Regions from separate parts of the Mesorhizobium sp. M7D.F.Ca.US.005.01.1.1 genome, predicted to be linked through region 2. Evidence: predicted binding sites of a transcription regulator. Region 2 holds the regulator's gene; each other region holds the start of a gene.

Region 1 (7,160 bases), 1.1 Mb from region 2:
AATGCCGGCGCCTATGTTGGCGGCGAGGTGGCGACCGGCGATCCCGACGCCTGGGACCGGATGCTCAACCTCAACATCAATGCCTGCTTCCGCTCGATACAGGCGGTGCTGCCGCACATGATCGAACGCAAGACCGGCGACATCATCGTCACCAGTTCCATCGCCGGACTGGTCCCGGTGGTCTGGGAGCCGATCTACACGGCCTCCAAGCACGCCGTGCAGGCCTTCGTCCACACGGTGCGCCGACAGGTCGCCAAGCACGGCCTGCGCGTCGGCGCGGTGGCGCCCGGCCCGGTGGTGACGGCGCTGGTCGACGATTGGCCGAAGGCGAAGCTCGAAGAAGAACTCGCCGCCGGCGGCCTGATGCAGCCGCGCGAGGTGGCCGAAGCCGTCATGTTCATGCTGACCCGGCCACGCAACGTGACGATAAGGGATCTGGTGATTTTACCGCAGAGCAATGATCTTTAGGGCAGTAGGGCAGTAGGGCAGTAGGGCAGTAGGGCAGTAGGATTGCTCTGCTGTTCAATGCCCGGGCCCAAGCCAAGCCACTATTCCCTATTCCCCTACTGCCTTACTGCCCTAAACCGAAGGTTTCTCCCCATGCCCCACTATCTCGGCATCGACGTCGGCACCGGCAGCGCGCGGGCCGGGGTGTTCGACCACACGGGAAACCTGCTTGCCTCGGCCAAGCAGGACATCGAGGTCTGGCGTGAGCCCGGCGACATTGTCGAGCAGTCGAGCAATGATATCTGGCGGGCGGTGTGTGCCGCCACGCGCGCTGCCGTCGCTCAGGCTGGCATAGCGCCCGAGGCGATCGCCGGCATCGGCTTCGACGCCACCTGTTCACTGGTGGTGCTGGGCGAGGGCGGCGTGCCCCTGGCGGTCAGCAAATCGGGCAATCCCGAACGCAACATCATCGTCTGGATGGATCACCGCGCAACCGAGCAGACGCGCCGCATCAACCGCAGTGGTGAGGCGGTGCTGAATTATGTCGGCGGCGTCATCTCGCCGGAGATGGAAACGCCGAAACTTCTGTGGCTGGCGGAAAATCTGCCCGCCACTTTCGATGCCGCCTGGCAATTCATGGACCTCGCCGACTTCCTCACCTGGCGGGCGACCAACAGCCTTGCCCGCTCGGTCTGCACGGTGACCTGCAAATGGACCTATCTGGCGCATGAGAGCCGCTGGGACGAGACCTATTTCCGCAAGATTGGTCTTGGCAGCCTAGCCGACGATGCATTCGCGCGCATCGGCACCGAGATCGTGCCGGCCGGTGCGGCACTCGGCGGCGGTCTGACCGCGCAGGCAGCAGTGGATCTTGGCCTCAACCCCGGCACCGCGGTGGCCGCCGGGTTGATCGATGCACATGCCGGCGGCGTCGGCACGGTCGGCGCGCGCGGCGAGTTCGGCAGCGTTCTGTCGCGCATGGCCTATGTCTTCGGCACCTCGGCCTGCACCATGTCGTCGACCGCGGAGCCTGCCTTCGTCGACGGCGTCTGGGGTCCGTATTTCTCTGCCATGGTGCCGGGCCTGTGGCTGAACGAGGGCGGGCAATCGGCAGCCGGTGCGGCCATCGACCATCTGGTGCGCATGCACCCGGCGGCCGGTGAAGCGGCGGCCAAGGCGCAGGCCGAGGGGCTCAGCCTCAGCGCCTGGCTGTCGCTGCAGGCGCAAAGCCGCAAGGGAGCTGCGGCGACGCCGGCGCTGGTCGGCGGCATCCATGTCGTGCCGGAATTTCTCGGCAACCGCGCGCCTTTCGCCGATCCGGATGCACGCGCCCTGATTGCCGGGCTCGATCTCGACACCAGTCTCGACAGCCTGGTCGGGCTCTATGTCGCCGGCGTCTGCGGGCTCGGCTACGGCGCGCGCCAGATCGTGCGGGCCGAGCATGACAAGGGCATTCCCGTCGACACCATCGTCGTCAGCGGCGGTGCCGGGCAAAGCCCGCTGGTGCGCCAGCTGCTTGCCGACACGACAGGCATGGTGGTGGTGGCGTCGACCTCGCCGGAGCCGGTGCTGCTCGGCTCGGCGATGCTGGGTGCCGTAGCTGCCGGGAGCTACAAGGACCTGGTGACGGCGATGGCCGGCATGTCGGAACTCGGCGAGGTCTATCGTCCCGACGCTACGCTGGCCGACTGGCATGCAAAGCGCTTCGCCGCGTTCGAGCTGCTGCAGCAGGCGGGCAAGGCGATCCGGAGTTGAAGCGAGCGACTCCTGTCCGGCTTTGTCAGGAGCGTCGCGAACACCGCTTGGCGGCTTAGCCGGAAGCTGGCAGTTTTGTTCTGTCGTGGACCCTCCTGCGGCTTACGACGAGGGCAGGGCGACAGGGAGGCCCGATGCCAGACGAGAAAGCGCCCGTGCCGTTCGCATCGGACAGCGTGCCATGGACGGAATGGTCCGATGTGCCGCGCTTCGGCGTGCGCTACCGGCATTTGTCGCTGGCCGCGCTTGGTGAGAATTACCATGTCGGCGTGGCGATCGAGGAGTTGCCGGCGGGCAAGCAGACCTCGCCGGCGCATTACCATATTTTCGAGGAGGAGCATGTCTTCATCCTCGAAGGGGCGCTCACCGCTTATGTCGGCGCCGCCGCCTATGCCATGAAGGCCGGCGACTACATCTGTTTTCCGGCCGGTACAGCGGCGGGGCATTGCCTGATCAACACCAGCGACGCGCCGTGCCGCTATGTCATTGTCGGCGAGCGCAACCCGAACGACGTTGTCGTCTACACCGCCTCCAATAAGGTGCTGGTGCGCGCGCTGGGCAGCCGTGCGATCTTCGATCTCGCTGCAACCCGAAGCTACTGGGACGGCGAGGACACCGGCCTTGCCACCGGCGATCCGTTGCCGTCGGATGTGACAGCCGGTGTCACCAAGGCAGCAGCCACTCCGATCCCGCCGGTCGCCAGCGATGCCGTCGAGTGGAAACAGGAAGGCGAGGGGGCGCGGTTCGGTGGTCAGTCCAAACACCTCACCTATGCCGCCTTGGGACGGTCCGACTATCATGTCGGCATGCTGATCGAGGCTCCGGCCCCCGGCATGCGCCTGGCGCCTAGGCATTATCACATGCTCGAAGAGGAACATGCGCTGATCCTGGAGGGGCAGGTGACGCTGCTGCTTGGCGAGGAGCGCCACGAAATGAAAGCCGGCGACTATGTCTGTTTTCCCGCCGGCCTGGCGGTCGGCCATTCCTTCCTCAATAGCGGTACGGGACCGTGCCGCTATCTGATGATCGGCGAGAAAAACCCCAACGAGGTCTGCGTCTATCCCGATTCCAACAAGATGGCGGTCGACGCCTTGCGCCGGCGCGACGGCATTTTCGACATGGCTGGGGTGAAGCGGTACTGGGATGGCGAGGCGACGGAATAAGACGCTCCAGCCACACCAATATCGCGCGCTGAAGCTGTTTCTCGTGAACTCATTGAACAGACTGGATGAGCCATAGGAGAGCGAGAAGGTTGGCGAGCGATGTGCCGGCCGGGCCGAAGGTTTTCATCCGGTCGTCGATCGAGGTGCCGATGACGGCATCCCCAGCCTGCACGAGGATCATTATCCAGGCGATGGCTTCAAGCCATTCCGTCGAACCCGTAAAAAATGGCACGGCGCTTGCGACCACCAAAGCTGCGCTGCGCGCACAGCCGTACAATGCCACTGTCCGGGCGCTGCCGGTTTCGTTCATGATGGCAGCCAGGGAGAAACCGAGACTGACAACCGCGCTGAGAGCTGTGACCAACGCGCAAACGATGAAGGGTGCGAACATGAGATTCCATGGTTTGTGTCAGGGACATCTTACTCGAATAGCCACCAGTGAGGAGATCAAGATTTTTCACGGCCTGCCGCCCCTCAGTTACAATGCCGGCGCGGTCGGATTCAGGACGCCAATGGCGTCAACCGCGCTCACAGCTCCTTCTGTGCCAGTTCCCTGAATTCGTCGGGCACCGAGCGTGCCGCCTCCAGCGCCACCGTGCCGTAGCCGACCGCCTGTTTGCCGAAGCGCTCGCGGATCTTGTCGATGGCGCGGTCGGCGTCGAAGCGTGCCAGGCCTTTCCTGGTGCCGGGCCGGCGTTTCTCGTCGGCAAGGCCGAGCGGCAGTTCGAGCTGGAGCTCGATGCTTTCTTCCAGGTGCGACACCGAGATCGCCAGCAGCGAGATCGTCTTCTCCTGGCGGTGGTCGGCAAGCACGCCGCGCACCAGATCGCCTGCGATCTCGGCTAGCATCGTTGTCGCCGAGATCGGCTGGTCAAGGGTGATCGAGCGCGAAACAGTGCTGAGATCGGCAAAGCGCACGCGCACCGTCACCGTGCGGCCGGCCCGCGCCTTGGCGCGCAACCGGCTGGCGACGCGGTCGGCCAGATGCAGCAGAGTGGGCACGATGACCCGTGCGACGGCCAGCTTCTGGCCAAGCGCCGATTGTGCGCCGGCGGAATGCGCGCGGCGCTTCGTCTCCAGCTTTCGCGGGTCGCGGTTCCAGGACAGGGCGGCGAGCTTTTCGCCGGCGGCGGGACCGAGCAGCCGCGTCAGCGCGCCGCTGTGGGTCCTGGCCAGCTGGCCGATGGTCTCGACGCCGATTTCGGCCAGCCGCGCTCTGGTTGCCGGGCCGACACCCCACATCAGCCCGACGGGCAGGTCGTGCAGGAAGGCGATCTCCGTGCCGGGCTCGACGACGACCAGCCCGTCGGGCTTGGCGACCTGCGAGGCGATCTTGGCCAGGTGCTTGGTGCGCGCCACGCCGATCGAGATCGGCAGGCCGAGTTCGGCCCGCACGCGGCGGCGGATGGTTGTGGCGATCTCTTGTGGCGAGCCGAACAAATGCGTGCAGCCGGCGACGTCGGCAAAGGCCTCGTCGATGGAGATGCGTTCGACCAGCGGCGTGAAATCGTCGAGCACCTTGATCGCCGCGTCGCCAAGCCGCTGGTAGTCGCTGAAATTGCCGCCGACGAAGATCAGCTGCGGGCAGAGCTCGCGCGCCTTGCGCCCCGGCATGCCGCCGCGCACGCCAAAGGCGCGCGCCTCGTAGGAGGCGGCGAGCACAACGCCACCGCCCACCGCGATCGGCTTGCCGCGCAGCGACGGGTCGAGCAACTGCTCGACCGAGGCGTAGAAGGCGTCGAGGTCGGCATGCAGGATGGTGGCTGTCGTTTCCATCCCGACCCGACCGCACATCCGCAGTTGCTGATAGACCGGAACAAATAGAGAACAAAGGCGGATCATTGTCAAGCGGCGAGCGATTTGTGCAGCAAAGAGCAGTGCCGGCTCGGCTTGAGCGCCGCCACCTAGACGATATGATCGGCCCGCAGCGCTGCTTTCATCTGTTCCAGCGCCGCCTCGCCACCGGCCGCCAGCTCGTCGGCGATCCGCGCCAGATGATCGTCGGCCTTGCGGTGCTTGCTGCCCCAGGCGCCGAGCGTCACCAGCACCGGCAACAGGTCGATGCCGGCCTCGGTCAACCGGTAGACCGTCTTCAGCCCATGCGTCGGGTCGTCGCTGCGAATGAGGATGCCTTCGTCCTGCAGCGTCTGCAGCCGCTCGGCCAGCGTGCGTGACGAGATGCCTTCGTCGGATTGCAGGAATTCGCGAAAGTGCCTTTTCCCGGCGAAAACCAGGTCGCGGATGATGAGCAGCGTCCAGCGGTCGCCGACGAGTTCGAGCGACAGGTTGATCGGGCAGCCGGATTTTTCGCGCGTCGACATCTATGGTTCCATTTTTAAATCACTTTACTATTGATATCATTTTCGTCTTGCGTCAATAGTTCCAAATGTAAACCATTTAACGCTGGCCATGCGGCTCGCTGCCCCGCAATTTCGCCTGCACGCTTTGAGCCGGGACAAACCGAGGAGAACGATGATGAAAAAGCTGATCCTTCAGATGCAGATGTCGGTCGACGGCTTTGTCGGCGCCAATGAGGACCATCCCTGGCAGCTCTGGGAATGGGGTGACGAGAGCGGCTGGGACGACGAGCTGAAGCAGGACTTCAACGCCGTCTTCGCCGGCATCGACACCATTTTGCTCAGCCGCAAGATGGTGCAGGAGGGGTATCTTACCCATTGGGGCAATGCGGCGAAGAAATTTCCGCGCGACCCGTTCTATGCCTTTGCGCAGCGCGTCGTCGACGCCCAGAAGGTGGTGCTGAGCGACAAGCTCAAGCACTCGGTATGGGAGCGCACAAGGGTCGCCAGCGGCGACCTGCCGCGCGAGGTCAATGCGCTGAAGGCGGGCGAGGGTGGCGACATGGCGGTGTTCGGCGGCGCCGGGTTCGCCTCGGCGCTGATCGCGGCCGGGTTGGTCGACGAGTTCCAGCTGTTCATCAATCCGGCGGTGCTGGGTGCCGGACGCCGCATCTTCGACCAGGGCGGTTTCCAAAACTTGGCGCTGCTCGGCTCGAAGGCCTATGCCTGCGGCATGGTGGTCAACAGCTATGCGCCGGTGGGGTGAGGCAGAGAGAGAAAATCAGGGCTCCGACGTATCTTTCTTGTCCGCCCGTTCGTCCTTGGCTTTGGAAGGTCGCGCAGCCCGCGATCCGTAACCAGGGAGATCATCATGGCGAGCACGCAGAGCGAGGCAAACAGGAACCACTACGCGGCGATCGCCGCCAATGCGGGCAAACTGACCAGCCCGCAAGCGATCATCGACCACAACGACACCCATTGGACGGCACTGACCGGCGAACCCGGCGGCGTTGACTATATCGAGGTCGATGCCGGCGGCCTGCCGGCGATGTGGACGGTGCCGAAGGGCGCCGACGAGGGGCGTGTGCTGCTCTATGCGCATGGCGGCGGCTTCATCGGCGGCTCGATCTACACGCACCGCAAGCTGGTCGGGCATCTGGCCAAGGCCGTCGGCTGCCGGGCGCTGCTCTACGACTATCCGCTGGCGCACCGGGCCAAGTATCCGGCCCAGCTCGACGTGGCGATGACGGTCTGGAACTGGCTCGCCGATCGGGGCTTCGACGCCGGCGACATCGCGCTTGCCGGCGATTCCTGCGGTGCGGTGCTGACCTATGGCGTCCTGCAGCGGCTGCGTGCGCAAGGGCGGCCGCTGCCCGTCGCCACGCTGATCATCTCCGGCTGGTTCGACATGGCGCTGACCGCCGCCAGCTACGAGACCAACCGCGAAAAGGACCCGGCCTTCGCCAAGGCCGCCGTCGACTGGCTGGTGACCAACTTC
Region 2 (7,160 bases):
GCTGATTGCCGTTCTGTTCGATCGGGCGGCACTCACCATGCGCAATCTGGCGATCTCGGCGATCGCCGTCATCGTGGTGTCGCCGCACGAGGTGGTCGGCCCGAGCTTCCAGATGTCCTTCGCGGCAACCGCAGCACTTGTCGGCGCCTATGCCGGCTGGTCGGATCATCGCGCGGGGAAAACCAGACCGCCGCCGCCGAAGCGATCCTTGCCCGGCTTCCTGACGCGAAAATTCCTGCTGGCGGCGGGCGGCTTGGCCATGACATCCATCATCGCCGGCGGCGCCACGGCGCTGTTTGCTATCTGGCATTTTCAGCGTGTGTCGCCGCTAAGCCTGTTCGCCAATCTGGCCATCATGCCAATCGTGTCACTAGTTGTCATGCCTTTCGCCGTCCTCAGTGCGCTGGCGATGCCCTTCGGCGCCGATGGTCCATTCCTTTATGTGATGGGCAAGGGCCTGACCGCGATGATCGCCATGTCCGGATGGATTTCCGAGCGTTCGCCCGTCGATGGAGTCGGATTGATTTCGCAGCAGTCTGTCCTGCTGGTGGCGATTGCCCTGGTCATCGCGACGATGGCGACGACATGGCTGCGGCTCGCCGCTCTTCCCTTCGCGCTTGCCGGCCTGCTGACCGTTTCGGATACGCGCACACCCGACGTGCTGATCTCCGAGGACGCTCGACTGGTTGCGTTGCCGATCGGCGGCGGCGAGTTCGCCGTCAGCCGCGCACGGCCGAACGAATTCACCGTCGACAACTGGAAGCGCGCACTGACATCCGAAACCATCGTCGTGCCGGAAGTCTTCACCCAAGGAGACGCACAATTCGAGATCGCGGATGCCCCGGAACTGCCGCCGGGATCGCCGTTCTATTGCACGTCAGGCGTTTGTCTCGCCAAGCACACGTCCGGCGCGATCATTGCTTATGTCGAGGATCGCAAGGACACGTGGAAAGCCTGCGGCTTCGCCGGGCTGATCGTAATCAATGACGCGACGGCCTATGACGCTTGTCACGATCCGCTGGTTCTCGTCATCACCAAGCGACAACTGGCTCGCAAAGGCAGTGCTGCCGTCTTCTTCGATCGCCAGTCGGCGACCGCGCCGGCAACCGTCAGCTTCGCGGTGGACAGGCCCTACCGGCCTTGGCATGAACAACGCAAATTCTCACGCGAGGCGAGGGGACTGCCGCCCTTCAAGAGACCCGAGAAGCCAGTGGTTAAACCGCAGCTGCCTCAGTAGCGGCGGATCAGGCCGACGAGCTTGCCTTGCACCTTGACCCTGTCCGGCCCGAAAATACGGGTTTCATAGGCCGGATTGGCGGCTTCGAGAGCAATCGAGGCGCCCTTGCGGCGGAACCGCTTCAGCGTCGCTTCCTCTTCATCGACCAGCGCCACGATGATTTCGCCGGGGCTCGCCGTGTCGGCATTGCGGATGATGACGGTGTCGCCGTCGAAAATGCCGGCCTCGATCATCGAGTCGCCCTTGACCTCCAGCGCATAGTGCTCGCCGCCCATGATCATGTCCGGCGGCACCGAGATCGAATGCGTCTGATGCTGAATGGCGTCGATCGGCACACCGGCAGCGATGCGGCCCATCACCGGGATCGACACCGCGGAGACCACGTCGTCGTCATTGCCGGCCGAAGACATCCGCGAAAGCGCCGGCTTGATCTGCCGGCCAAGGCCGCCTTGACCAAGACTGCCCTGGATGACGCTTGGCGAGAATTTTTTTGCCGCGTTGAGGCCGGGCGCGATCGAATCCGGCAGCCGCAGCACTTCCAGCGCGCGTGCCCGGTTGGGCAGCCGGCGAATGAAGCCGCGCTCCTCCAGTGCCGTAATCAGCCGGTGAATCCCGGATTTGGAGGCAAGATCGAGCGCCTCCTTCATCTCATCGAAGGATGGCGGAATGCCGCTTTCCTTCAGGCGTTCATGGATGAACATCAGCAGTTCGTGTTGCTTGCGCGTCAGCATGGCGGCCCCCAGGGTACCTGAAACCAGAATCAGAAAAACAAACCCAGAACAAACACTATCTGTTCCAGTTGTGTTCTGCAACCGTTTAAAGTTTAATGAATTTGTTAAGGTGGCGGAAATTATTCCGCGGTTGCAAGCGGATCTCGTCGACGCCTGCATGCCGTCGCAGTGCGCTTTCCGACATTGAAATTGTTATGGTTAATAGCCTGTGGCCCATCCCGAGATCAGGCCTGGCATGGCTGCCGACAGGCCCCTCGACGGTGGGCTTTCCAGCTTTCGTTTGCCGTGAACGAAACGAAGCCAAAACGCCAACCTTGGTTAATTATTGTAGCCTGCACTGGCCACCAGCAACGAACGCATGTGCGAGCTGGAAATTCGTCTCTTCGTCATCCGACCAAGGGGAGAGTCTATGACAACAGATCGTCGAGACGGCTGCGTTAGGTAACGGCCTCCTTGACGGCGAAACGCTGGTCCTTCCATGCACCCGTGCGCAGAATGTCTTCCAGCACCTCGACCGCCAGCCACACATCCTTGTAGCCGACATAGAGCGGCGTGAAGCCGAAACGGATGGTCGATGGCGCGCGGAAATCACCGATCACGCCACGCTCGATCAGCGCCCGCATGATTTGATAGCCATGATCGTGAAGGAACGACACCTGGCTGCCGCGGCTGGTCGTGTCGCGGGTGGTCTCCAGCGTGAGACCATAGGCGCCGCACTTTGCTTCGACGAGCTGGATGAACAGTTCGGTCAGCGCGACGCTTTTCTTTCGCAATGCCGCCATGTCGACGTCGTTCCAGATGGCAAGCGCACCCTTGAGCGCCCGCATCGACAGGACCGGCTGCGTGCCGCACAGAAAGCGGCGGATACCGGTGCCGGCCACGTAACCCTGTTCGAAGGCAAAGGGCCGCGCATGCCCCCACCAGCCGCTGAGTGGCTGGCTGATCTCGCCGTGGTGGCGCCGGGCGGCATAGATGAAGGCCGGCGCGCCCGGACCGCCGTTGAGGTACTTGTAGGTGCAGCCGATGGCGAAGTCGGCATTTGCGTGATCGAGCTCGACCGGCAGAGCGCCGGCGGTGTGGCATAGATCCCAGACGACCAGCGCTCCGGCCGCATGAGCCTTACGCGTCAGCGCCGCCATGTCGCGCAGTTCACCCGATTTGTAATTGACGTGGTTGACCAGCACCACCGCGACGCTTTCGTCGATCAGTTCTTCGATGGTTGGCGCGTCGACGCCCGCGAGGCGCAGCAGGACGCCATCCCGGGTCGAGGCCACGCCTTCGGCGATGTACAGGTCGGTGGGAAAACTGTCGCCCTCGGCGACGATGGCCAACCGGCCGGGCCGCATCTCCAGCGCCGCATGCAACACCTTGTAGATGTTGGTCGACGTCGTGTCGCAGACGACGGTCTGGCCGGCCCCGGCTCCTATCAGGCGCCCGAGCTGGTCACCGAGTTCGATCGGCATCTCGAACCATCCGGCTGTATTCCAGGCCCGGATGAGACCCTGGGCCCATTCCTGGGTCGCCGCCTGCTGCAGCTCGCCAAAAACGGCATGAGACGCTGCCCCAAGTGAATTGCCGTCGAGATAGATCACGCCTTCCGGCAGAATGAAACGATGGCGCATGGCACGCAGCGGATCCGTGGCATCCATCGCTTCGATTGCAGCGAGATCAGGAATTCCACCCATGGTCAGTCCTCGGTTGTTCGCGAAGGTTTTCCGCCACAGAGCGTCCCCTCAGTGAGCTTGTTTTCATTTCGATGATGTCAGAGCCGGGTGCGGACCGTCCACAACTCCGGGAACAGCACGACCTCGAGCATCTTCTTGAGATACGAAGCACCCGACGTGCCGCCGGTGCCGCGTTTCAGGCCGATGATGCGCTCGACCGTGGTGACGTGGTTGAAGCGCCACCGGCGGAAATAGTCCTCGAAGTCGACCAGCTTCTCGGCCAGTTCGTAGAACATCCAGTAACGCTGCGGATCACGGTAAATGGTCTGCCAGGCGACCAGAACCTCTTCATTTTCGGTTCGCGTTTCACGCCAGTCCGTGCGCCTGGCATCAGTGCCGATGTCGAATCCGTTGCGCGCCAGAAGCAGCAGCGCTTCGTCGTAGAGCGATGGCTCGGCCAGGATCGCCTCCAGCTTTCCGCTGAGGTCAGGCCGGTGCTTGTGCGGCCCGAGCATGGCGAGGTTGCGGTTGCCGGCCATGAACTCGATGGCGCGATACTGCCAGGACTGAAAACCCGAGGACTGGCCGAGCGCGTCGCGGAACTCGGTGTATTCGCTGGGGGTCATCGTCCGCAGCACGTCCCAGGCGTTGTTCAACTGCTCGAAGATGCGGGCGACGCGCGACAGCATCTTGAAGCTCGGCTCGAGCCGGTCGGCGCGGATAGAACGGATCGCAGCGCCAATCTCGTGCAAAGCGAGCTTCATCCACAGTTCGGAGGTTTGATGCTGGATAATGAACAGCATCTCGTCGTGCGCCGACGACAGCGGCGTCTGGGCCTCCAGCACTTTCTCAAGGTGCAGGTAGTCGCTGTAGGACATGCGCTCCTTGAACGACATCTGTGCGCCTTCGGACGCCGGATCGTATGGCTCGCTCAATTGATTTTCTCCGTGCGCAGCCGGAAGCGCTGGATCTTGCCGGTCTGGGTCTTGGGCAGAGCGGCGATGAATTTCACCGATCGCGGGTATTTGTAGGGCGCGATCGTTGCCTTGACGTGGTCCTGCAGGCGCTTGGTGGTCAACGCGTCAGGCGCCACGCCCTGCGCCAGCACGACATGCGCCTCGACGATCTGGCCGCGTTCGGCATCGTCTGCGCCGATCACCGCGCATTCGGCGACGTCGGGATGCGACAGCAGTGCTGCCTCGACCTCGGGGCCGGCGATGTTGTAGCCGGCGCTGACGATCATGTCGTCGGAGCGCGCGGCGAAATGGAAGAACCCGTCTTCGTCCTGCGTGAAGGTGTCGCCGGTGAGGTTCCAGCCGTCGCGGACGTATTCCTTCTGCCTGTTGTCGGCCATGTAGCGGCAGCCGGTCGGGCCGCGCACCGCCAGCCTGCCGGTTGTGCCGCGCGGCACCTCGCGCATCTCGTCATCGACGATGCGCGCCTCATAGCCGCCCACCGGCTTGCCGGTCGACGCGGGCTTCATGTCGTCAAAGCGGTTGGAGATGAAGATGTGCAGCATTTCGGTGGCGCCGATGCCGTCGAGGATCGGCTTGCCGGTCTTTTGCGTCCACTCCTCGAAAACCGGAGCGGGCAAGGTTTCGCCGGCCGAAACGGCGACGCGCAGCGATGACAGGTCGGCTCCTTCATCCATGGCCTTCAGCATGGCGCGGTAGGCGGTCGGCGCGGTGAAGGAGATCGTCGCTTTGTAGGTTTCGATGATGTGGATCATGTTGGGCGGCGTCGCCTGCTCCAGCAGCGTTGCCGCCGCACCGAAGCGCAGCGGGAAGATGGCGAGCCCGCCAAGGCCGAAGGTGAAGGCCAGCGGCGGCGAGCCGACAAAGATGTCGTCCGGCGTCACCTGGAGGATTTCGCGGGCATAGGCGTCGGCGATGATCAGGAGGTCGCGGTGGAAATGCATCGTCGCCTTCGGCACGCCTGTCGTACCCGAGGTGAAGCCGAGCAGCGCGACATCGTCGCGGCCTGTGTTGACGGCAGTGAGTGTCACCGGCTTGTCGAGCGCGGCACGATCCAGTTCGGCATCGTGGTTGGCGGTGCCGTCGAAGCCGATGACCTGCTTGAGGAATGCGCTGTCCTTGGCGCAGGCGGTCATCTCGTCCATCAACCTGGTGTCGCAGAGCGCGACCGTGATTTCCGCCTTGTCGACGATCTTGGCGAGTTCGCCGGCGCGCAGCATCGGCATGGTGTTGACGACCACGGCGCCGACCTTGGTGGCAGCCAGCCAGCAGGCGACCATTGCGGGGTTGTTGGCCGAACGGATCAGCACCCGGTTGCCCGGCTTGACGCCATAATTCTCGACCAGCGCGTGGGCCAGCCTGTTCGTCCAGTCGGACAGTTCCTTGTAGGTGCGGCGGCGGCCATTGCCGATCAGCGCGGTATGGTCGCCCAGGCCTTTCTCGACCAGCCTGTCGGTCAGTTCGACGCCGGCGTTGAGGCGTTCGGGATAGTCAAAGCCATCGAGCAGGATATCGGGCCATTGCTCCGGCGGCGGCAGGTGATCGCGCGTGAACGTGTCGATATGCGCTGAAGGCCCAAGCATGTCGCCGCTATCCCATCTGCTGGACGGCCAGTGCGCGAGGCGCCTGGCCGGATGTGGTGGATCTAAAGGTCCTGCTTTTGAGGAGGCTTCGTGCCGCCGTTGCCCCTGCTCGGGATGCCACCAGAAGAGTGCACATCTGCAGGTTTTGGGCAGCACAGCAGACCTCCCATTGTCGGCTGTTCGTCAGGGCAGGATCGCACCAGTCGAAATTTGTTTCAAGCCTAAAATGTTTTTGGTCTGGAGCATTGACGCATGGCATGGCGGTGGCCATTGCTAGCGCAGAAACGAGCCATTCCGGGGGAGGGTGCCGATGTTCGAACGTCACATTGCCGATTGGGACAGCGCCTATGCCAACGGCGCGAACATTGCCGGCAGCGATCGCTGGCCGGCAGCGTGGGCGGAACCCGCGCAAGCGTTTCGCAATGCGCTTTCGGCAGAGGGCCGGGCACGGCTCGACATCGCCTATGGTGACGGACCGCGCAATCGGTTGGATATTTTCCTTCCCAAAGCCGCTCCCAAGGGGCTCGTGGTGTTCATCCATGGCGGTTACTGGCTGGAGTCCGACAAGAGCACGTGGTCGCACCTCGCCAATGGCGCGGTCGGCAGCGGCTTCGCCGTTGCGATGCCCTCCTACACGCTGTGCCCGGACATACGCATCGCCGGCATCGTCAGCGAAATCGGCACGGCGATCGGCAAGGCAGCGGCAATGGTCGGGGGACCGCTGATGCTGACCGGGCATTCGGCCGGCGGCCATCTCGCCAGCCGCATGGTGACCCTATCAACGCCCCTGGCGGCCGATGTGGCGCGGCGCATACGTCATGTCGTTTCGATTTCGGGCCTGCATGACCTGCGTCCGCTCATGCGCACCGGCATGAACGCGGCGCTGGCTATCGACGAGCACGAGGCGCTGACGGAAAGCCCGGCGCTGCTGCGGCCCATGGATGGTGCCCGCATCACCTGCTGGGCCGGTG
Region 3 (7,160 bases), 3.1 Mb from region 2:
GGCCGGCCGCGCTGCAAATCGTCCCACATCGACGAGCGCGCCTGCGGGTCAATCGCCAGCATGCGCCGCGCCAGCAGCTTGAACAGCCAGTCCGGCAGCCTGAGCACTTTCGGCAGCAGCGCCGGCCGCAGGCCGGCGATCCGCGCCGGCTCGATGCCGGACGCTTTCATCGCCGTCAGCGCCTCGTCGATCTGACCGGCCAGGATCAGCCGCCAGCGCCGATCGGCCAATTCGGTTGCCAGCGGCAGGCCGGAAAGTGCCACCAGCGCGTTGTTCAAATTCATAAGCAGCTTGCCCCACAGCACGGCCTTCATCTCGCCATGGGCCTCGACCGCAAACCCTTCGACGCCAAGCAGGCTGACCAGGCCGGCGTCGCCATCCTCGACCATCACCGTGCCGTCGCTGGCGCGGTGCACGCGCAGCGGCAGTTCGCCGTCCGGCGACTGCACGACATTGAACGGCACCATGCCGGCCAGCACCGTTCGCCGGCCAAGTCCTGCACGCAGCCTGTCGGCATTGTCGATGCCGTTCTGCAGGCTGACCACCACAGCATCCGGGCGCGCATGGGCCCTGATGAGGGCTGCCATGTCCTGCGTCGCGCCGCTCTTGACCGTGACCAGGATCACGTCCGCTTGCGGCAAGGCGGTCGCCGGATCGGTGGTGACGACAAGTGCCTCGGGCCTGATCGTGCGATCGCGGCCTTCAAGGTCGCTGACCCGCAACCCACCCTGCCGCAAGGCCACCTCGATGCGCGGCCGGGCCAGCAGGGTCACCTCGCGGCCGGCGAGCGCCAGGCAGCCGCCAGCATAGCAGCCAATGCTGCCGGCGCCGGCAATGACGATCCTCTTGTCCCCGTTTGCCATCCTGTCGCCCCGCATTCGGCCCGGAACTATACGACATGAAAACCATAATGTCGGCGCTATCGCCAGCCATGGAGCTGGCCCCCATGTCTGGCCGTGACAGGCCCTGCGCTTTCGACTATCGCTTTTGCCATGACGCTGCCGACCGATCCCGCCGAAAACCTCGCCGCCCTTATCCGTTGTGCTTCGGTGACGCCCACTGAGGGCGGTGCGCTGACCGCGCTGGAGACGATGCTGAAACCGCTCGGCTTCCTGGTCGATCGGCCGGTGTTTTCCGAAGACGGCACGCCCGACATCGAAAACCTCTATGCGAGGCGTTCCGGCAACGGCCCGCATCTGATGTTCGCCGGCCACACCGATGTGGTGCCGGTCGGCGACGAAGCCGCATGGACGCATCCGCCCTTCGCCGCCGAGATCGCCAATGGCGAGATGTATGGCCGTGGCGCAGTCGATATGAAGGGCGGCATCGCCTGTTTCATCGCCGCCATGGCGCGCCATGTCGAGCAGAATGGTGGTCCGAAAGGCTCGGTCTCGCTGCTGATCACCGGCGACGAGGAAGGGCCGGCCATCAACGGCACCGTCAAGCTGCTCGAATGGGCGGCTTCCAGGGGCGAGAAATGGGATGCCTCTATCGTCGGCGAGCCGACCAACCCGGACGCGCTCGGCGACATGATCAAGATCGGCCGCCGCGGCTCGATGTCCGGCGCCATATCAGTCAATGGCCGCCAGGGCCATGTCGCCTACCCGCAGCTTGCCGACAATCCGGTGCGCGGGCTGATGAGCCTGGTCGACGCCTTGCTGCATCCCGTCTTCGACAAGGGAACCAGGGATTTCCAGCCGACCAATCTGGAGATCACCTCCATCGACGTCGGCAATCCGGCCACCAATGTCATTCCGGCCAAGGCGCTTGCCACCTTCAACATCCGCTTCAACGACACCTGGACTGATGAGACCCTGCAGGCCGAGATCCACAACCGGCTCGACCAGGCGGCCAGGCGCAAGAAGTACCGGCAGGGCAAGAAGACGCCGGTCGACTACGAGCTCGTCTGGCGCGACCGGCCAAGCCATGTCTTCCTGACCCGCGACGACAAACTGATCGAAACGCTGCGCGGCTCGATCAAGTCGGCGGTCGGCAAGGAGCCGACGCTGTCGACCTCCGGTGGCACGTCCGACGCGCGTTTCATCAAGGACTATTGTCCGGTGGTCGAGTTCGGGCTGGTCGGCAAGACCATGCACATGGTCGACGAACGCGTCGCCATTGCCGATCTTGAAACGCTGACGCGAATCTACCAGCGCTTCATCGAAGACTGGTTCGGACAGGGCTGAGCAACATGCTTTCGGCGGACGAAACCCAAGCTTCGCTGACGGGCGCCTGGCGATTGATGCTCGGCAAGGCCGATGGATTGCGCCTGCTCGACCTGTCGGCCGACGGCTTCTGGAATTCCTTTTTCGCCATTGTCGTTGCCGCACCGGCGCTGATCGTCGGCTGGGTCGGCATCGCCAACGAGATCGGCGATCCCGATGCCTTCGCGGGTCGCTTCAGCATGCTGGTGCGCCTGGCGACGGTCGACATCGGCTCCTGGGTGCTGCCGTTGATTGCGCTCGCTTTGATCGCGCCGCGCGCCGGCATAGGCGGCCGCTTCGTCCACTATGTCGTTGCCAGCAACTGGGCTTCGGCCATCACCGCCTGGCTGATGCTGCCCTCGGCGCTGATCCGGCTTTTCCTGTCGTCCGCGAGCCAGGTTTCGAGCCTCGTGTCGCTGCTTTTGTTTGCCCTGTCGATGGTGCTGACCTGGCGCATGACCAACGCCACCATCGGCAAGGGCCCAGCGATCGGCACCGGCGTTTTCGTCGGTATGTTCATCGCGTCGCTGTTGGTGCTGTTCGGCCTGCAGACACTGCTCGGCATCACCGTGCCGGATGATGTCGGGGCTCAGAGCCTTTCCGGGTTCGTCTCCGGATAGAGCCTTCGGGCCTCTATCCCGGATAGAGCCTTCCGCCTCTATCCTGGTTAGTCGACCTCAGGATAATCGACGCCCGAATAATCGACGCCGATGAGAAAAAGCCCGTCTGGCGGCGCCACCTGGCCGCAGGCGGCGCGGTCGTGCGCATCGAGTGCCGCCTTCAGGTCGGCCTCGGTCCAGCCGCCGTCGCCGACACGCTTGAGCGAGCCGACCATCGAACGCACCTGATTGTGCAGGAAGGAGCGCGCCGAGGCCCTTACCTCGATCAGGTCGCCTTGCCGCATCACATCGAGCCGCTCCAGCGTCCTGATCGGGCTGTTGGCCTGGCACTGGGTCGAGCGGAAGGTGGTGAAGTCATGCCGCCCAAGCAGGACCTTCGCCGCCTCATGCATGGCGCCGGCGTCGAGCCGCTTCGGCACCCACCACACCTTGCCCTTGTCGAGCGCGGCCGGCGCGCGGCGGTTGAGGATGCGGTAGAGATAATGGCGGCCGGTGGCCGAGAAGCGCGCATCGAAGCCGTCCGGGACGACGGCCGCCTTCAGGACGGCGATGCGCGCGCCGGCCGCCTGCAAATGGGCATTGATCGCATCGCGCACCTTGTCGCCGGGCCACGCCTTGGCGAGGTCGACATGCGCCACCTGGGCGGTCGCATGCACGCCGGCATCGGTGCGCCCGGCGGCACGCAGCCTGACCACTTCGCCACAGAATTTTTCGATCGCCTGCTCGATCGCCTGCTGCACCGAAGGCTGATCCGCCTGGTGCTGCCAGCCGGCAAACAGGCTGCCGTCATATTCGATGTCGAGGCGAAAACGCGGCATACCGGCTGCTGTACGCTCTCGCCTAGGCGGCGAGAGCGGTGAAGGCGGAGGCGTAGACCAGCCTGCCTGCCTCTGGTGCGTCGCCCCAGGCCAGCGCTTGCAGTGCTTCGCCCTGGTACTCGCTTTCGAAGTTCTGGGCACGCGTGTGGCTATAGCCGAAACGCCCGTAATAGGTGGGGTCGCCGAGCACCACGGCCAGCGTCTCGCCGCCGTCCCTGAGGCGGATATGCGCCTCGCGGATCAGCGCGCCGCCAATGCCGCTGCCATGGAACGAAGGCTCCACCGCCAGCGGCGCAAGCGCTACGGCGGCGAAGGTCTTGCCGCCATTCTGGACGAACAGCCGCGAAAACAGGATGTGGCCGACCACCTGGCCGTCTTCTTCCGCCACCAGCTCGGCAACGGCGTCGCCGCCAGTCACCAACGCGTCGACCAGCCCGGCCTCCGCCTGCTGGCCGAAAGCGTGTTCCTCGACGAGGCGAATGGCCTCGCGATCCCGCGGCGTCGCCGCGCGTATCGACATCATGCTCATGAGAATTTCATTCCTTTTTCGATCTTGGCCCCGCGCAGGAACTCCGACGCGGCAGCGGGCCTTCCGCCCGCCCGTTGAACTTCGACCAGTCTGATCGCGCCTGCCCCGCAGGCGACCGTCAGCCGATCATCGAGAATTCCTCCCGACTCGCCCAAATCTTCCGAAGGCGACAGGCCTTGCGATAGCGTCGAGCGAAGCAGTTTCAGCCGCTCCGGGCGGCCGCCAATTCCTATCTCGGACCAGGCGCCGGGAAAGGGCGACAGGCCACGAATGCTATTGTGGACCTCGCTCGCCGAGCGAGTCCAGTCCACGCGCGTCTCGGATTTATCGATTTTTTTGGCGTAGGTCACCCCTTCCACCGCCTGGGCGGCAAATGTCAGGGTGTTCCTTTCCAGTCGCGCCAGCGCTTCCACCATCAGGGTCGCACCGACACTCATCAACCGATCATGCAGATCGCCGGCTGTCATATCGGGTTCGATGGCGCATTTTTCAACCAGTCCGACCGGACCGGTGTCCAAACCCTCTTCCATGCGCATCACCATCATGCCGCTTTCCAGGTCGCCGGCCATGATGGCGCGCTGGATGGGTGCCGCGCCACGCCAGCGCGGCAGCAGCGATGCATGGCCGTTGATGCAGCCAAGCCGGGCCGCCTCCAGAACCGCTTTCGGCAGCAGCAAGCCATAGGCGACGACCACGGCGACATCGGCCTGCAAGGCACGGAACGCGGCCTGCTCGGCCTCGCCCTTGAGCGAAGTCGGTGTCCGCGTCTCGATGCCCAGCCGCTCCGCCTCGCGCTGCACCGGCGACGGCGTCAGCTCCAGCCCGCGCCGTCCGGCGGCGCGCGGCGGCTGGGTGTAGACGGCTGATATCTCATGTCCAGCCTCGGCAATCGCGCGCAGCGTCGGCACCGAAAACTCAGGCGTGCCCATGAAGATGACGCGAAGGGGCATTTCCCCTATCCCGCCAGTTTGCCCGGCGCCTTGTCCCTGGCGAGCTTCTTGAATTTCTTCACCACCATGTCGCGCTTCAGCTTCGAGATGTGGTCGATGAACAGCACGCCATTGAGGTGGTCGATCTCATGCTGCAGGCAGGTCGCCATCAGGCCCTCGGCCTCCATCTCCTGCAACTTGCCGTCGCGGTCGAGATATTTGACCCGCACGGAGGCCGGGCGTTCGACCTCGGCGTAATAGTCCGGGATCGACAGGCAGCCTTCCTCGTAGACGGAGCGCGCGTCGGCGCTCTCCAGGATTTCCGGGTTGATGAAGACCTGCGGCGCCGGCGTCTCGTCTTCCTTGGCCAGATCGATCACCAGCATGCGCAACGGCTCGCCGATCTGGATTGCCGCCAGCCCGATGCCGGGCGCGTCATACATCGTCGCCAGCATATCGTCGGCTAATTTGCGCAAAGGCGCGTCGACGCGCTCCACCGGCTTGGAAACCTGGCGCAGGATGGGGTCGGGAAGGATGATGAGCGGCTTGATCGGCATGGCGTTCCACCTAAGACCTCCAGCGAAAAGCGTCAACCATTGGGCTTGAGGCTCGTTCACGTTTTGATCTGTGCTATCAGGGCGAATCGTCTATGCTGTCCACATGAATGATCTGAGCACTATCCTTTCGGAGCCTGTCGCCCGGCTTGGCGCCACCACGATCACGCTCGGCCATGCGCTGGCCTTCGGCGCTTTGCTGTTTCTTGGCCTGTTCGTGGCGCTCGTCATCGCGCTGTGGCGGTCGGCCAAGGCGCGGGCTGTCGCTGCCGCCGAAGCCGCCGACCATGCCCGCGACGCCGAGGCGCGGATGGCCGGCATATTGCAAAGCCAGGCCGAGATGCAGGGCCGCATGGGCGCCATCGCCGAAGTGTTCGGGGCACGGCAGGCGGAACTGACGCAGTCGATCGGCCAGCGCCTCGACGCCATGACCGGCCGCCTTGGCCAGACCATGACCGAGCAGACCAAATCCACGCATGAGAGCCTGGCCAAATTGCAGGAGCGGCTGGCGATCATCGATGTCGCGCAAGGCAACATCCAGTCGCTCGCCGGCCAGGTCGTGCAGCTGCAGGCGATCCTTTCCAACAAGCAGACGCGGGGCGCCTTCGGCCAATCGCGCATGGAGGCGATCGTCGCCGACGGCCTGCCGCACGGCGCCTATGAATTCCAGGCGACATTGTCGAACGGCAGCCGGCCCGATTGCCTGGTGAAGATGCCGAACGGCGCACCGTCGCTCGCCATCGATGCAAAATTTCCGCTGGAAGCCTGGAACGCCATCCGCGCCGCCGATGGCGCCGACCTGCAGAAGGCAGCCTCGCAGGCCTTCCGCCGCGACATCGAGATCCATGTCCGCGATATCTCGGAAAAATACCTGATCCAGGGCGAGACGCAGGACACCGCCTTCATGTTCGTGCCGTCGGAATCGGTGTTCGCCGAGATCCACGAGAATTTCGAGGCGATCGTGCACAAGGCGCACCGCGCCCGCGTCGTCATCGTCTCGCCGTCGCTGCTGATGCTGTCGATCCAGGTCATCCAGGCGATCCTCAAGGATGCGCGCATGCGCGAACAGGCGCATCTCATCCAGGGCGAGGTCATCCGGCTGATGGAGGACGTTGCGCGTGTCGACGAGCGGGTGCGCAAGCTGCAGGTCCATTTCGGCCAGTCGGCCAAGGACATCGACGACATCCTGGTTTCGACCTCGAAGGTCACCAAGCGCGGCCAGAAGATCGAGGCGCTCGAGTTCGGCGCGCAGCCAGACGGCGATGCTGTCGCGGACGCAGCGTCACGGGCTCCGGTGGCGAAGGTCGACGCGGGCGCCCGCGTTGCCGATTCGAAAACCGGACAGCTCAGGTTGAGGGTCGTCGAAGGCGACGACTGAGCCGCGCTACTGCTCCTCCACCGTGGTCATGCCCTGAAATTCCGGCAACCAATGCAGCGCCGAGCGGTGCCATTTCTGCTGTGTCGGTGTCAATTCCTGGCGTTGCCGCGCGGTTCCCACTCGAATTC

Evidence for each region. Region 2 encodes LexA, which represses DNA repair genes until DNA is damaged. Its sites were predicted from a motif close to TGTTCNNNNTGTGTTCNG; they were not measured.
Region 1: a site for LexA is predicted at 5,178-5,195, ahead of dinB (DNA polymerase IV). Genes of this name have one in related genera too.
Region 3: a site for LexA is predicted at 5,711-5,728, ahead of EJ076_RS05390 (DNA recombination protein RmuC). Genes of this name have one in related genera too.

The regions. Positions count from the first base shown of each region.
Region 1 is NZ_CP034453.1:5,316,793-5,323,952, reverse strand. It holds gene EJ076_RS25835 (SDR family oxidoreductase) at 1-468, shown strand, start outside; gene EJ076_RS25830 (FGGY-family carbohydrate kinase) at 601-2,202, shown strand; gene EJ076_RS25825 (cupin domain-containing protein) at 2,337-3,365, shown strand; gene EJ076_RS25820 (hypothetical protein) at 3,415-3,756, opposite strand; gene dinB (DNA polymerase IV) at 3,894-5,141, opposite strand; gene EJ076_RS25810 (helix-turn-helix domain-containing protein) at 5,270-5,686, opposite strand; gene EJ076_RS25805 (dihydrofolate reductase family protein) at 5,841-6,428, shown strand; gene EJ076_RS25800 (alpha/beta hydrolase) at 6,534-7,160, shown strand, end outside.
Region 2 is NZ_CP034453.1:4,237,862-4,245,021, forward strand. It holds gene EJ076_RS20260 (ComEC/Rec2 family competence protein) at 1-1,237, shown strand, start outside; gene lexA (transcriptional repressor LexA) at 1,231-1,968, opposite strand; gene kynU (kynureninase) at 2,406-3,653, opposite strand; gene kynA (tryptophan 2,3-dioxygenase) at 3,731-4,567, opposite strand; gene EJ076_RS20280 (AMP-binding protein) at 4,564-6,189, opposite strand; gene EJ076_RS20285 (alpha/beta hydrolase) at 6,500-7,160, shown strand, end outside.
Region 3 is NZ_CP034453.1:1,111,871-1,119,030, forward strand. It holds gene EJ076_RS05355 (2-dehydropantoate 2-reductase) at 1-863, opposite strand, end outside; gene dapE (succinyl-diaminopimelate desuccinylase) at 993-2,186, shown strand; gene EJ076_RS05365 (transporter) at 2,192-2,824, shown strand; gene truA (tRNA pseudouridine(38-40) synthase TruA) at 2,872-3,642, opposite strand; gene EJ076_RS05375 (N-acetyltransferase) at 3,665-4,171, opposite strand; gene fmt (methionyl-tRNA formyltransferase) at 4,168-5,121, opposite strand; gene def (peptide deformylase) at 5,127-5,657, opposite strand; gene EJ076_RS05390 (DNA recombination protein RmuC) at 5,761-7,032, shown strand; gene EJ076_RS05395 (GFA family protein) at 7,039-7,160, opposite strand, start outside.